DNA from 2 places in the Mycobacteroides saopaulense genome. Region 2 is predicted to be linked to the other one. Evidence: riboswitches for the same ligand, from Rfam matches in the RefSeq annotation. Region 2 holds a riboswitch; the other holds the start of a gene.
What was found. A riboswitch is a leader RNA that binds a small molecule or an ion and turns the genes downstream of it on or off. The one in region 2 is predicted to bind S-adenosylmethionine.

Region 1 (7,462 bases), 1.6 Mb from region 2:
ACGCCGATCGACAACATCCGCACCAGAATCACGGTGATACCGGCGTACACGATCACGCTGACCAGCGCTGCGGCGGGCGTCCAGATGAGCGCGGGCACAACGGCTTCACAGATAGTGACGGCATCCCGGATGCCGTAGGCGACCACGGCCAAACCGGCGGCCAGTGCCAGCAGGGGGAGCCCGCCGAGCAGGATCGATGTCAACCCATAGATCGGAACCCATTGTCCGGCTCTGGGCGGGCGGTAATCAGGCCACGGGTGACGCGCCTTACCGGACTTGACGGCCGGTGAACCCTTCCAGTACTGACCGTTCTTGACTCTGCCCACCACACCGGAAGCCGGTGCGATATCGGCGTTCTTACCGATGACCGCGCCCGGTAGCAGCGTGGTGCGGGCGCCGACGGTGGCGTCGTCGCCGATGACTATGGGGCCGACATGGAACTTGTCGCCGTCGACCCAGTGGCCGGACAGGTCGACCTCCGGTTCGACCGAGCTGCGGTCACCGAGATCCAGCCAGCCCGTCACCGGCGGTGAGGAATGCAGGTCGACACCGTTACCGACTCGTGCACCCAGCGCCCGGGCGTAATAGACCATCCACGGTGCGCCGGAGAGGTTCTCGGCGCCGCTGGCGGTGGCCAGCCGATCGGCGATCCACACCCGCAGATGCACGCTGCCGCCGCGTTCGTAGGTGCCGGGCTTGACACCGGACAACAGCAACCGCGCGCCGATGACGGTGATGCTCATGCGACCCAGGGGAGTGATGAAGAGCAGGAAGGCGGCCAGCACCACCCACCAGTTGACGGTGACCAGCCACGGCACACTGCTGAACGTCGCGAATACATTGTTGGCCAGGGCAAGCCATGTCGCCCACTGCAGACCCGTGAGCGTTGTCAGCGGAACGGTTGCCGCCAACTGCGCCAGCTCGGCCAGCCGCGGCACCGGTTTCACGATTCGTGGTTCGACCTCGGCAGGAGGTGCGAGCTCATCCAGATAGGTGGCCAGCGACCCGAGCCGGGGTTGGTCGTACAGGTTGGCCACGGTCACTTGTGGATAGCGCTGCCGCAGTGCCGCGACCAGTTGTGCGGCGGAGAGTGATCCACCACCGAGCGCGAAGAAGTCGGCTTCGGGCCCGTCGATCGGTGCGGCCAGGATGTCGCGCCACAGTCCCGCGAGCCAGCCCATGGTTCCGCCCAGCTCGGGTGCGTCGTCGTCGGTGCCTGCCCCCGGCGGGGGCCACGGGAGCGCGTTGCGATCAACCTTTCCCGATGTGCGGGTGGGTAGTTCGTCCAGTTTGACCAGCCGTGGCACCAGCGCGGCCGGAAGCGACTCAGCCAGGCTCGCGCGGGCCGCGGCAATATCGAAGTTGGGGTCGGCGCTGGCGATGTAGCCGACCAGCAACGGGGTGCCGCTGGCGGTCTTACGCACCGCGGCCGCACCGCCGCTCACGCCGGGCAGGTTGACCAACGCCGCATCCACTTCGCCGAGTTCGATGCGGCGGCCGCCCACCTTCACCTGGTCGTCGGCGCGACCCTGGAAGTACAGCCCGTCGGCTTCCAGGCGTACCAGGTCGCCGCTTCGGTAGGCCCGTGACCACCCCAAGGTGTCTAGGGGAGCGTATTTTTCGGCATCTTTCTCGGGGTCGAGGTACTTGGCCAGGCCGATGCCACCGATGACCAGCTCGCCGATCTCTCCGTAGCCGACCTGATTGCCGTGGGAGTCCACCACTGCCAGATCCCAACCGGGCAGCGGCAATCCGATGCTGACGGGACTCACCCCATCGAGCCTGGCCGCACACGCCACCACGGTCGCTTCGGTCGGGCCGTAGGTGTTCCATACCTCGCGTGCGGCGCCGTCCTCGCCGGTGGCCAGGCGTTCGGCGAGATCGGGCGGGCAGGCCTCACCGCCGAAGATCAGCAGTCGTACCGCCTCGAGCGCTTCCGCGGGCCACAAGGCGGCCAGGGTGGGCACCGTCGAGACCACGGTGACATCGCGAGACACCAGCCATGGCCCCAGATCCATGCCGCTACGCACCAGTGAGCGTGGTGCCGGAACCAGGCAGGCACCGTAGCGCCAGGCGAGCCACATCTCCTCGCAGGAGGCGTCAAAGGCGACGGAAAGCCCCGCGAGCACCCGGTCATCCGGTCCAATGGGATTGTCCTGCAAGAACATCTGCGCTTCGGCATCGACGAAGGCGGCGGCGTTGCGGTGTGTCACCGCCACGCCCTTCGGGGTGCCGGTGGAACCCGAGGTGAAGATGATCCATGCGTCATCGCGTGGCGTCGGCTTGGCGGCGCGCCAGCCGCGCGAGGAACCCGGGCCGCGAACGAGGCCGTCGGGGGTGATCACGGCGGCGACCTGGGCCTCGCCGAAGACCAGTGCCGCGCGTTCATCGGGATCATCGGCGTCCACCGGAACGTACGCGGCTCCGGCGGCCAGGGTCGCCAGGATGGCGACGTAGAGCGAGTAGCTGCCCGAGGGCATCCGGATGCCGACGCGATCACCGCGCCCGATCCCGCGGGCACCGAGCCATTCGACGCTCGCCTCGACGTCGACGATGAGCTCGGAGTAGGTGAGCTGGATGGTGCCGTCATCGATCGCCGGCGCGTCGGGATTCTCCGCGGCCGTGGCGTACAGGATGTCGATCAGGGTGCGCGCCGGGGCCGCCGACCTACCGAGCAGGTATTGCGCAGGTATCGGGTGCGCCGGACCTTCCGGAGCAGCGGCGTGAGGCGCGTTCTGAGGTGCCGGATCCGGTGCCTCTTGGTGTGCGCGGCTGGTGGGTGACTCGTCGGGGCCGGTCACGCTGCTCCTCGTCATTTCCGCGTTGGTTCTCTGGGCTGGCGGGGTACCGCAGCGAGCCTATCGGTCCGGCTGCGGCTGGGCCCGCTGCCGCGCGGAAGTGGTCCTCCGGGCGGGCGCAGCCCCAGGCAAATGAGTTTGCCACGGTGGGCCGTCGGTCGACCTGTGGGTGCCAGGCGGGGGCGGCTAGGCGGCGCTTCGTCTGGTCTTGTACAGGCTGGCGACCGTGGTGATGAGAAGGGTGACCACGATCACCGCAAGGCTTGCCAGCGTGGGGATCTCGGGTACGTGGACGGGCTCGCCGCCGTTGATGAAGGGCAGTTCGTTCTCATGCAGGGCGTGCAGGATCAGCTTGACGCCGATGAAGAACAAGATGAATGCCAATCCCTGCGATAGGTACACCAGCCGTTTGAGCATGTCGCCAAGCAGGAAGTACAGCTGGCGCAGACCCATGAGCGCGAACACATTGGCGGTGAACACGAGGTAGGGCTCTTTGGTGAGTCCGTAGATGGCGGGGATCGAGTCGAGCGCGAAGAGCAGGTCGGTGGTGCCGAGGGCGACGATCACCAGGAACATCGGCGTGATGAGTCTGGCGCCGTTATCCCGGACCCACAGCCGCAGGCCGTCCCACGTGTCGGTGGTGCGCAGGTGCTTTCGGGCGAACTTCACCACGGCGTTGTCGGCGTCGTCGTCATGTTCGGTGTCGCGCGCCAGGTTGATGGCGGTGTACACCAGGAACGCACCGAAAAGGTAGAAGATCCACGAGAACTGGTTGATGGCCACCGCGCCCAGGGCGATGAAGATGCCGCGGAAGATGAGCGCCAGGATGATGCCTATCAGCAGGGCTTCCTGTTGATAGATCCTGGGCACTTTGAAGCTGGCCATGATGATCAGGAATATGAACAGGTTGTCCACCGACAGGCTGTATTCGGTGAGCCAGCCCGCGTAGAACTCGAGCCCGTACTGGCTGCCATGGAAGAACCACACCCAGAGCCCGAAGGCCACCGCGAGGCCCACGTAGATGCTGAGTGCGGTGGCGGTTTCACGTACCGAGGGTTCGTGGGGCCGCCTGCCGATCACGACGATGTCGACGATCAGGATTGCGACCGTCACGGTCAGGGTGATGATCCATTCGAGCTGGGACACCTGCATTGAATAACCTCCGGTCGCCAAAACGCCGGAGGTCTCTTCCGCCGGCAGATGACCGGCCCGCGGCACCGACCGGACCGACAACGGCCGATGTGATGACGACACCGCAGCGAAGGAATACTCCCCTCCGCCCGCCAGTCTGCCTTATGACGCGGTGATCGGGAAATCGGGATTGAAATCACCCTGCGCAATGCGCTTGACGGTGGTCATGATCCACGTGCAGACTGCGCACAGGTCATGAGAACCAGCGATAAGCCCTGGCTAGCTGGTCGGCAACCCTCCTCCACGCTGTTGGTCTTCGCGCCAGCGGCTCATCCACGGCGGGGTGCTCCAGGTGACGACCTGGCCGTGCTCAACCGGGCGCGGCAAGCGTGGACTCGCCGGGCGGGTCCGGTGAGATGGGATGTCACATGTCAGTGTCCGAGCAACCGACCGCACGCGTTGTCGGGGCCGATACCAAAGTTCCTCTGGCCCAGGGTGGCTGGATCAGGTATGCCAACTTCGACTACGCGGCCAGTGCGCCCGCGCTCTGCGACGTCGCCGACCGGGTGACCGAGCTGCTGCCGTACTACGCCAGCGTGCACCGGGGGGCCGGTTACGCCTCGCGCGTGTGCACCAGGCTCTACGAGGGAGCTCGGGAGACTGTCGCGCGCTTCGTCGGTGCCGCCGAGGGCCACCAGGTGATCTTCACCCGCAACACCACCGACTCGCTCAATCTGTTGGCCGCCGCGGTGCCGGGCGAGGTGGTCGTCCTCGATATCGAGCACCATGCAAACCTGTTGACTTGGCAGCGGTACGGCGCCCGGGTGGTGGAGCATCGAGCCACCGTGGCCGATACCGTCACGGCGCTGGACGAGGAACTGCAGCGTCGGCCTGCGGCGCTGCTGGCCGTAACCGGCGCCTCGAATGTCACCGGTGAGGTGTTGCCGCTGGCCGAGCTTGCGACCGTGGCACACCGGCGCGGGGCGAGGATCGCGGTGGACGGCGCACAATTGGCTCCCCACCGTCGAATCGATCTGGCGGGGAACGGAATCGACTACCTCGCGTTCTCTGGACATAAGCTGTACGCCCCATTCGGTGCCGGAGTTCTTGTCGGACAAGCCGACTGGCTTGATGCCGCGAGGCCTTATCTCGCCGGCGGCGGAGCCGTTCGCGATGTGAGTGTCGACGGGGCGGAATGGTTCACCGGGCCGCAGCGGCATGAGGCCGGTACCCCCAACGTCGTCGGGGTGGCGGCTGTGGCCGCGGCCTGCGAGGCATTGGCCATTCTCGGCGAGGCGAGTCTGGTCGAGAATGCCCTCACCGCGCAGCTGCGCGACGGGCTGGATGCGATCGAAGGTGTTGACACTCTGAGCATCTGGGACAGCGGGCGAGATGTCCTGGGCATCGTGTCCTTTACGGTCGCCGGATATACGCCGTCGGTTGTGGCCGCCTATCTTTCTGCCGAACACGGCATCGGGCTGCGTGACGGCAGATTTTGCGCGCATCCGCTCCTGGCCAGGCTGGGTGCGCCGGGTGGGGCGCTGCGCGCGAGCATCGGCTTGGGAACCACCCCGGGCGACATCACGCGCCTTCTGGACGCGATCGGTGAGCTCGTCGACAGGGGGCCGGCCCTGACGTACACCGAGCGCGACGGTCAGGTGGGCCCGGTGGACGATCCGCGACCGTTCCCGGATTTCTTGGCGGCCTGATCCCCGACACAGTATTCGTAACTCTAAATACGTGATACTTTCAGTTCGACACATAATGGGTCGGACTGACAAGGACGTCGAATGACTAGTGCGCGTGTGCGGGGTAAAGAGGTCAACGGGCTGGAGCGGGGTGTTCCCGAGCATGAGGTCGTGATCATCGGCGCCGGCTTCGGCGGTATCGGAGCCGGAGTGGAGCTCACCAAAAGGGGAGTCCACGATTTCGTGATCCTCGAGAAGTGGGGAGCTGCCGGCGGCACCTGGCACGCCAACAAGTACCCGGGCGTGGCCGTCGACATCCCCACCTTCATCTACAGCTTCTCCTACGATCAGAAGACCACCTGGTCGAAGTTCTTCACGCCCGGCGATGAGCTCGAGCAATATGCCAACGAACTCGTCGACAAGCATCAACTGCGCAGTAGAATTCGGTTCAACACGCGGGTGGTCCGTCAGGAATTCGATGAGGCGCACAACATATGGGTGCTGACTCTGGACGACGACAGCGTCATCACGGGACGGCATGTGATTGCCGCGACCGGAGGCCTTGAGCAGCCCAAGCTTCCCGAGATAGACGGGATCGATTCCTATCAGGGTGTGCTGATGCATACCGCATTGTGGGACAAGGATATTCAGCTCGCCGGAAAGCGGGTGGCCGTCATCGGAACCGGCGCCACCTCGCTGCAGCTGGTTCCGGAGATCGCTCCGGAAGTCGGCCATCTCAGTGTCTTTCAGCGCACGCCCATCTACGTGGGCCCCAAGCCTGACTGGAAGTACAACGGGTTCTGGCGGACGCTGTTCGGGATTCCTGGCGTGGCCAAGGGTATTCGGCACGCCATCAACCTCAGTACCGCATACATCCCGGATGCTGTCTTCAAGCTCGACTCCAAATACGTCGAATCCGCCTCGATGGCCATGGCCAATAGAATTCGGGCCTGGATGCGAACTCAGGTCGATGATCCGGTGACCCGGGAGAAGCTACTGCCCTACTACGGATTTGGTTGTAAACGACCGTCGTTCTCCAACACCTATCTCAAGACGTTCAATCGTCCCAATGTCGATCTGGTGACCGAACCGATCCAGCGCATCACCGAGAAAGGGTTGTTGACCGCGGACGGGGTCGAGCGCGAGGTGGATGTGCTGATCTGCGCCACCGGATTCGCGATCTGGGATCACATGCCCGCCTTCCCGACCGCGGGCCGGCGCGGCAAGGACCTGAAGCAGTTCTTCCAGGAGAATCGTTACCAGGCATATCAAGGGGTCTCGATCCCCGATTATCCCAACTTCTTTCTGGTCCTCGGGCCCTATGGATATGTCTTCGGGCCGTATCACATGCTGATCGAGTCGACCACCGCGCACGCCGCCCGCGTCATCGCGGAAACCAAGAAGCGTGGGGCCACCACCGCCGAGGTCAAGCCGCAGGTGCATGAGGCGTACTTCCATAAGATGCATGAGCGCAACAAGAATCACCTCTGGCTCTCGCCGGCGTGCTCGACGGCCAACACGTACTACATCGACAATCACGGCGATTCACCCTTCCGCCCAGGTGGTTTCGGCGAGATGTACTTCCACAACAAGTATTTCCGGTTGGACAACTACCGCTATGGCACCGAGACGATCGCGCCCGTCGTGAAGGCCGCGTCCAGGCGTAAGCTCAACAAGGAGGTCGTGGGATGAGGTTGCTTCCGGCACGCAAACCAGAACTTGTCGTGGTGACCGGTGCGGGCAGCGGTATCGGGCGCGCCATCGCCATCCAATTCGCCAAGGGCGGTGCGGAGGTGGTGGCTTCCGATCTGGATCTGACGACCGCACAGGAGACCGCGGAGATCA
Region 2 (7,462 bases):
TACTGACCCGGCGTTCGGAGAACGCGACAGTCACCCTGTGCCACACCGGAACCCGTGATCTGGCCGCCCTGACCCGGCAGGCCGACATCATCGTCGCGGCTGCCGGCGTGCCCCATATGGTGACCGCGGACATGGTCAAACCGGGCGCGGCGGTCATCGACGTGGGTGTCAGCCGCGTCGACGACAAGCTGACCGGTGACGTGGCCGAGGACGTCTGGGATGTCGCAGGGTATGTGTCGCCGAATCCCGGTGGGGTCGGCCCGTTGACCCGAGCCTTCTTGCTCACCAACGTGATCGAGCGAGCGGAACGTTCGTGACAGCCCTGCAGCCGGAGTCACGCGGCCTTCTTACGGCCGCGCTCGATGCCGTCCGCCGCTTCGCCCGCGCGCAGTGGCCGATCCTGGTGGTGTCGGCCGTGTTCCTGGTGGCGCTGGGATTGGTGATCGCCGATCGCTGGCGACGCGGCGCACTGGTCGTGGGAATCGCCGTGGGTGTCGCGGCCGCGCTGCGGCTGGTGCTCACCGATGAGACCGCGGGGCTATTGGCGGTGCGCAGCAAGAGCTTTGATGTCGGTGCCCTCAGTGCCGTCGCCGCGACGATGGTCTACCTGGCGTTGACGATCGATCCGCTGGGCACCGGGTAGGCGCTATTTGAGCAGCTGCGCCGAGCGCGCGATAGCGTCGGCCTGCTCGCCGAAGAACTGCTCCGACGGTTCACCGCTGGGGCTGCCGGTGTTGCTCGTGGCGATCTGCCAGCGCTGATCGCCCTGCCCGACGAACGCCACATAGATTTTCGGTGTGGTGGCCGCCGGAGGCTTGCCTTCAGCGGCCACCGGCTTCTCCAGTTCCAGGCTTGCCGAGGCCCCGGCCAGGTTGGGGCCATCCCATGAGTCTCGTTTGTCCGCAGTGACTTTCGATTGACGAGTCTTGACGAACTCGCTCACTGCGTCGGCGTTGGACCCGGCCAACCAGCCCTTCACTTCGGGGGCGTCGTCGGACGGTGTCAACTTGCGGATGCGCACGTACTGGGCGAATTCGGACGACTCCCACTTGGGCCGCACCTGGTAGGTCACCAGTCCCTTGTTGTTGTGCACCCCGTCGGCGAAGGCCACCCAGTCATGCGGGAGGGTGATGTAGATGCCCAGCTCGGGAATGAACTGCCGGGTATGCCGCTCGGCCGGCGCCCCGGTGGCGGTGGACTCGGACTCGCTCTTGGTGTCCGACGACGGCCCACCGGATCCGCAGCCGGTGAGTGCCGGGGCCAGGAGTGTGGTGGTGACAAAGAGGGCAGCCAGGAGGCGGCGATCCGTATGCACGGGTACACCGTAGCGGCACCGGGCATGTTCGTCTCTGTGAATTGAGGCACCCGATCTGGGGCTATGCCTATTGGTTCAGCGTCGCGCGAATACTCACGGTGACGTACGGCAGCGCCAGGCCCGTCGACTGCGCCAGTGCCGGGTGGGTGGCCAGCAGGTCGCGGACCTGCTGCAGCGTCTTCTTGCGGGCGGCTTCGGGGGCGGTGATGCAGTAGCTGCGTGAGGCCACCATATCCAGAAGTGCTTGCGGGGTAAGGTAACTCGTCCACTCGACCTGGTGGCGTTCTTGCCCGGTGAACGGTGCGGGCAGCGCACCGACGTCGGCCGAATCCGATGCGTTCTCGTGGCCGATGATGTGCCCCAGGTCCGATACCCAGCCCAGGCGTTCGTCGCGGACGTTCCACACCAGCCCCAGCCGCCCGCCGGGCCGCAGCACCCGGGCGACCTCCGGAATGGCGCGTTCGGGATCCACCCAATGCCAGGCCTGCGCCACCAGGACGGCATCGACGCTGTTGTCGGGTAGCGGTATCTCCTCGGCGGTCCCCAGCAGCGCGGGGGTGTCGGGGAGCGACGTGCTCAACACTTCAAGCATTTCCGCGAGCGGATCCACCGCGATGACGTTGAGCCCGCGCTCCACCAGGCGGGTGGTCAGCTTTCCGGTGCCGGCACCCAGATCCAGGACATCGTGTGCCCCGGGCGGCAGCAGCCAGTCGATTGCCTCCGGCGGATAGGAGGGGCGGCCCCGCTCGTAGGCCGCGGCCTGTGAACCAAACGAAAGCGACGGCTCTGCTTGTGCCTCCGGCATTCGCGCTCCTCTAGGTTCGGTGTTTACGAAGCCTGTGTTGCCTTGGCCAGTGCCAGCGTTTCCCGCACCAACTCGCTGACCGCATCGAATTCGATGAGGAACGCGTCATGACCGTGCACGGACTCGACCACCCGCAAGCCGGTACAACCGGGAAGCAGGTCTGCTAATTCCTCTTGCAGTCGCAGCGGGTACAGCCGGTCGGAGGTGATGCCGCCGACGACAACCGGGACCGGGCAGCCGCGCAGCGCCTTCTCGACGCCGCCGCGGCCGCGACCGACGTCGTGCCGGTTGAGTGACTCGGTCAAGATGACGTAGCTGCCGGCGTCGAAGCGCCGAATGAACTTGCTGCCCTGATGTTCCAGGTAGCTCTGCACCGCGTATCGGCCATCCGCCCACGGATCCTCGGGGCCTTCCGGGCCGACCTGGGGGTCGTTGCCGAACCGGGTGTCCAGCTCGACCTCGCCGCGGTAGGTCAGGTGCGCGATGCGTCGGGCGAGGTTCAGTCCCTTTTCGGGGCTGCGTCCGCTGCCGTGGTAGTCGCCACCCTGCCAGTCGGGATCGGCCTGAATGGCGGCGATCTGCGTGCTCTGGGTGCCGATCTGGTCGCCGGTGGCGCGCGCGCCAACCGCCAGCACCAGTGCCGCGTTCACCGAATCCGGGTGCATCACAGCCCATTCCAGAGCGCGTGCGCCACCCATCGACCCGCCCAGTACGGCGGCGACCTCGGTGATGCCCAGTTGCGCGAGCGCGGCGACGTCGGCGTTCACCTGGTCGCGCACCGAGACCTCGGGGAATCGTGAACCCCAGGGCTTTCCGTCGCAGGCAAGGGAAGTGGGACCGGTTGTGCCCCGGCAGCCGCCCAGGACGTTGGTGGCGATGGCGCACCACTGGTCGGTGTCGATCGCCGCGCCCGGACCGATGATTCCTTCCCACCAGCCGCCGGTGATGTGGTCGGGGCCCGCTTCGCCGACCACGTGGGAGTCGGCAGTCAGTGCGTGGCAGACGAACACCACATTGTCGCGACGCGGCGAGAGCTCCCCCCAGCTCTGTACCGCGACGATCGCGTCGTCGATGACAGCACCGCTTTCCAGCGTGATCGAACCTATTGGTACATAGGCGATCTCGTCGCCCTGGGGGAGGGCGACGTTCGGAGCCGGAAGCTGCTGTTCGATGGTCACGATGATGCCACCGCCGCGGGCTGTTTGAGGCGACGTACGGCGGCAAATCCGGCGTCGAGATCGGCCAGGATGTCGTCGATGCCCTCGATGCCGACGGCCAGCCGGACCAGCCCGGGGGTGACGCCCGAGGCCACCTGCTCGGCGGGGGCGAGCTGTGCGTGCGTCGTGGTCGCGGGGTGGATGACGAGCGAGCGCACGTCGCCGATGTTGGCGACATGGCTGTGCAGGGTCAGTGCATCGATGAAGGTCGTCGCCGCCTCGGCTCCTCCGTCCAATTCGAAGGCCAGGACGGCCCCGGCGCCCTTGGGTGCCAGTGCCTTCGCGCGCTCGTACCAGGGCGAGGTGGGCAGACCGGCGTAGTTGACGCGGGTGACCTCCGGCTGGGCCACGAGGTATTCGGCCACGCGCTGTGCGTTCTCTACGTGGCGTTGCACGCGCAGGCTCAGCGTCTCCAGACCCTGCGCGATGAGGAATGCGTTGAACGGTGAGATGGCAGGGCCGAGGTCGCGCAACAGCTGAACGCGGGCCTTGAGTGCATAGGCCGGTGCGCCCAGGTCGGCGAAGACCACCCCGTGGTAGCTCGGGTCGGGTGTGGTGAAGCCCGGATGCCGACCCTGTGTCCAGTCGAAGGTGCCGCCGTCGATGATCACGCCGCCGATTGCATTGCCATGCCCGCCAAGGTATTTGGTGGCCGAGTGCACCACGATGTCGGCACCGTGAGCCAGCGGCTGGATCAAATAGGGCGTGGCGACGGTGTTGTCGACGATGAGCGGGATGCCTGCCGCGTGTGCGATCTCCGAGATGCCCGCGATGTCGAGAATGTCGTTCTGGGGGTTGGAGATCGACTCGGCGAAGATCGCCTTGGTCTGCGGAGTGATGGCTCGGCGCCAGGACTCGAGATCATCGGGATCTTCGACGAAGGTGGTCGAAATACCCAGGCGCGGCAGTGTGTAGTGCAGCAGGTTGTACGTGCCGCCATACAGGCGCGGGCTCGACACGATGTTGTCGCCGGCCTCCGCGATGTTCACGATGGCCAGCGTCGCCGCCGCCTGTCCGGAGGCCAGCAGCAGCGCGGCCACACCACCCTCCAGGGCGGCGATGCGCTGCTCCACAACGTCCTGAGTGGGGTTACCGATGCGGGTGTAGATGTTGCCCTCTTCGGACAGTCCGAAGAGCGCCGCGGCATGCGCCGTGTCGTCGAAGACGTAGGAGGTGGTCTGGTAGATCGGCAAGGCTCGGGCATTGGTCGAGGCATCGGCGGACTGGCCCGCGTGGATCTGCTTGGTCTCGAAGGTCCACTGTGTGGGGTCGATATCGGTCATGGGGCTCTCCTGGGGGTAGTCGGGTACGGCAGTCAGGGCTGGGGACAACAGCGACAGTGACAGTGCCGACAACAGGAACGCAGGGACTTACCCCCGGGTGACGAATACTTCATCGGGCCAACCTGTCTTCTCGGGGCCCGCCATCGGACCCGCGCTTGCCGTGTGGCCGATTGCTCCGTCGACAACCTGTCGACGATTCAGTCGGCTACTCAACCTGGTCAATCACCCGGGGCACCCCACCGCGGTTGGAGGGTTGCCGACCAGCGAGCCGGGGCTTGACGCTGGTACTCATGACCGCTTAGCAGCGTATCGCAATTCACCGAATGGTTGCCACCAGGTAGTCCAAGCGCATATGGGAGCGCGATCACACGCCGTCCGCCCGCCTAGGCTCGGAGGCGACGTGATACTGAATAGGGCATCCGTGTGACCCACGGGGTACCTGAAATTTTGACCGACCAACAAGTCCGATCAACGATGCCGGGAGTGACCATGAGTGCGCAGCAGCCGACCATCATCTACACGCTGACAGACGAGGCGCCGCTGCTCGCGACGTACTCCTTCTTGCCGATCATCCGTGCCTTCGCCGGACCAGCCGGCATCGACGTCCGAACCAGCGATATCTCTGTTGCCGCCCGAATCCTTTCCGAGTTCGCCGACTACCTCCCCGAAGACCAGCAGGTTCCGGACAATCTGGCCGAGCTGGGCCGGCTGACCCAACTGCCGGACACGAACATCATCAAGCTGCCCAACATCAGCGCCTCCGTGCCTCAGCTGCTCGCCGCCATCAAGGAACTGCAGGGCAAGGGTTACAAGCTGCCCGAGTACCCCGGCGATCCGAAGAACGAGGAAGAAGAGGCCATCAAGACGCGCTACACCAAGTGTCTTGGCAGCGCCGTGAACCCCGTTCTACGCGAAGGTAACTCGGACCGCCGTGCACCGCGCGCGGTGAAGGAGTACGCGCGCAAGCACCCGCACAGCATGGGCGAGTGGTCGCAGGCATCACGTACCCACGTCGCGACCATGAAGGAGGGCGACTTCTACCACGGTGAGAAGTCGCTGACCCTGGACCGCGACCGCAAGGTCAAGATGGTGCTCACGCCCGCTGGCCGCGAGGCCAGCGAGGCCGTAGTACTCAAGCCCGAGGTCAAGCTGGGCAAGGGCGACATCATCGACAGCATGTTCATGAGCAAGAAGGCGCTCTGCGACTTCTACGAGGAGCAGATCGAGGACGCCTACAAGACCGGCGTGATGCTGTCCTTGCACGTCAAGGCCACCATGATGCGCGTCAGCCATCCCATCGTCTTCGGACACGCGGTCAAGATCTTCTACAAGGACGCCTTCGAAAAGCACCAGAAGCTGTTCGACGAGCTGGGCGTCAACGTCAACAACGGCATGTCCGATCTCTACAGCAAGATCGAGGCGCTGCCCGCCTCGCAGCACGAGGAGATCATCCGCGACCTGCACGCGTGCCACGAGCACCGGCCCGAGCTGGCCATGGTGGATTCGGCCAAGGGCATCTCGAACTTCCACTCGCCCAGCGACGTGATCGTCGACGCCTCGATGCCCGCGATGATCCGCGCCGGCGGCAAGATGTACGGCGCCGACGGCAAGCTCAAGGACACCAAGGCCGTCAACCCGGAGTCGACCTTCTCCCGGATCTACCAGGAGATGATCAACTTCTGCAAGACCCACGGCCAGTTCGACCCGACCACGATGGGCACCGTTCCCAACGTTGGTCTCATGGCGCAGAAGGCCGAGGAGTACGGCAGCCACGACAAGACGTTCGAGATCGCCGAGGCAGGTGTCGCCGACATCGTCGACGTCGAGACCGGCGAGGTGCTGCTGAGCCAGAACGTCGAGGCAGGCGATATCTGGCGCATGCCGGTCGTCACCGATGCCGCCATCCAGGACTGGGTCAAGCTCGCCGTCACGCGCGGACGTGAGTCCGGCATGAACGTGGTCTTCTGGCTGGACACCGAGCGTCCCCACGAGGTCGAGCTGCGCAACAAGGTGAAGACCTACCTGGAGGACCACGACACCGAGGGCCTCAAGATCCAGATCGTTCCGCAGGTGTGGGCCATGCGGTACACGCTGGAGCGGCTGATTCGCGGCAAGGACACCATCGCGGCGACCGGCAACATCCTGCGCGACTACCTGACGGACCTGTTCCCGATCTTGGAGCTGGGCACCAGCGCCAAGATGCTGTCGATCGTGCCGCTGATGGCCGGCGGCGGGCTGTATGAGACGGGTGCCGGTGGTTCGGCACCCAAGCACGTCAGCCAGCTGGTCGAGGAGAACCACCTGCGATGGGATTCGCTGGGTGAGTTCCTGGCCCTGGCCGTCAGCCTGGAGGATCTGGGCATCAAGACCGGGAACGCCCGCGCCAAGATCCTGGCCACCACGCTGGATGCCGCGACCGGCAAGCTGCTGGAGAACGACAAGAGCCCGTCGCGCAAGACCGGCGAGCTCGACAACCGCGGCAGCCAGTTCTACCTCGCGCTGTACTGGGCGGCCGAACTTGCCGCGCAGACCGAGGACACCGAGCTGGCCGAGCTGTTCGCGCCGCTGGCCAAGCAGCTGGTCGAGAACGAGGACACGATCGTCGCCGAGCTCAACGCGGTGCAGGGTGGCCCGGTCGACATCGGCGGGTATTACCAGCCGGATCCGGAGAAGACCAGCGCGGCAATGCGCCCGAGTGCGACCTTCAACTCCGTGCTGGCGTCCGTAGAGGTCTAGCGCGCCTCGATTTCACCTCAACCGACACGCCGCGTTCTGACGCGTTTCCCGAGAGGGACGCGCAGAACGTGGCGTGTCGACGTTGTCGAGGGGTCTAGACGGCGTC

Region 1: it holds a riboswitch for S-adenosylmethionine, as region 2 does, so the genes downstream of both, MYCSP_RS02170 (aminotransferase class V-fold PLP-dependent enzyme) here and MYCSP_RS17255 (bifunctional o-acetylhomoserine/o-acetylserine sulfhydrylase) in region 2, are expected to answer to the same signal.

What each region holds. Positions count from the first base shown of each region.
Region 1 covers NZ_CP010271.1:426,299-433,760, forward strand. The annotation lists gene MYCSP_RS02160 (Pls/PosA family non-ribosomal peptide synthetase) at 1-2,801, opposite strand, end outside; gene MYCSP_RS02165 (TerC family protein) at 2,985-3,950, opposite strand; SAM riboswitch class IV at 4,181-4,325, shown strand; gene MYCSP_RS02170 (aminotransferase class V-fold PLP-dependent enzyme) at 4,358-5,638, shown strand; gene MYCSP_RS02175 (flavin-containing monooxygenase) at 5,720-7,309, shown strand; gene MYCSP_RS02180 (SDR family NAD(P)-dependent oxidoreductase) at 7,306-7,462, shown strand, end outside.
Region 2 covers NZ_CP010271.1:3,445,180-3,452,641, reverse strand. The annotation lists gene MYCSP_RS17280 (bifunctional methylenetetrahydrofolate dehydrogenase/methenyltetrahydrofolate cyclohydrolase) at 1-317, shown strand, start outside; gene MYCSP_RS17275 (DUF3017 domain-containing protein) at 314-643, shown strand; gene MYCSP_RS17270 (hypothetical protein) at 647-1,315, opposite strand; gene MYCSP_RS17265 (class I SAM-dependent methyltransferase) at 1,383-2,120, opposite strand; gene metX (homoserine O-acetyltransferase MetX) at 2,144-3,298, opposite strand; gene MYCSP_RS17255 (bifunctional o-acetylhomoserine/o-acetylserine sulfhydrylase) at 3,295-4,620, opposite strand; SAM riboswitch class IV at 4,767-4,916, opposite strand; gene MYCSP_RS17250 (NADP-dependent isocitrate dehydrogenase) at 5,110-7,356, shown strand; gene MYCSP_RS17245 (alpha/beta fold hydrolase) at 7,451-7,462, opposite strand, start outside.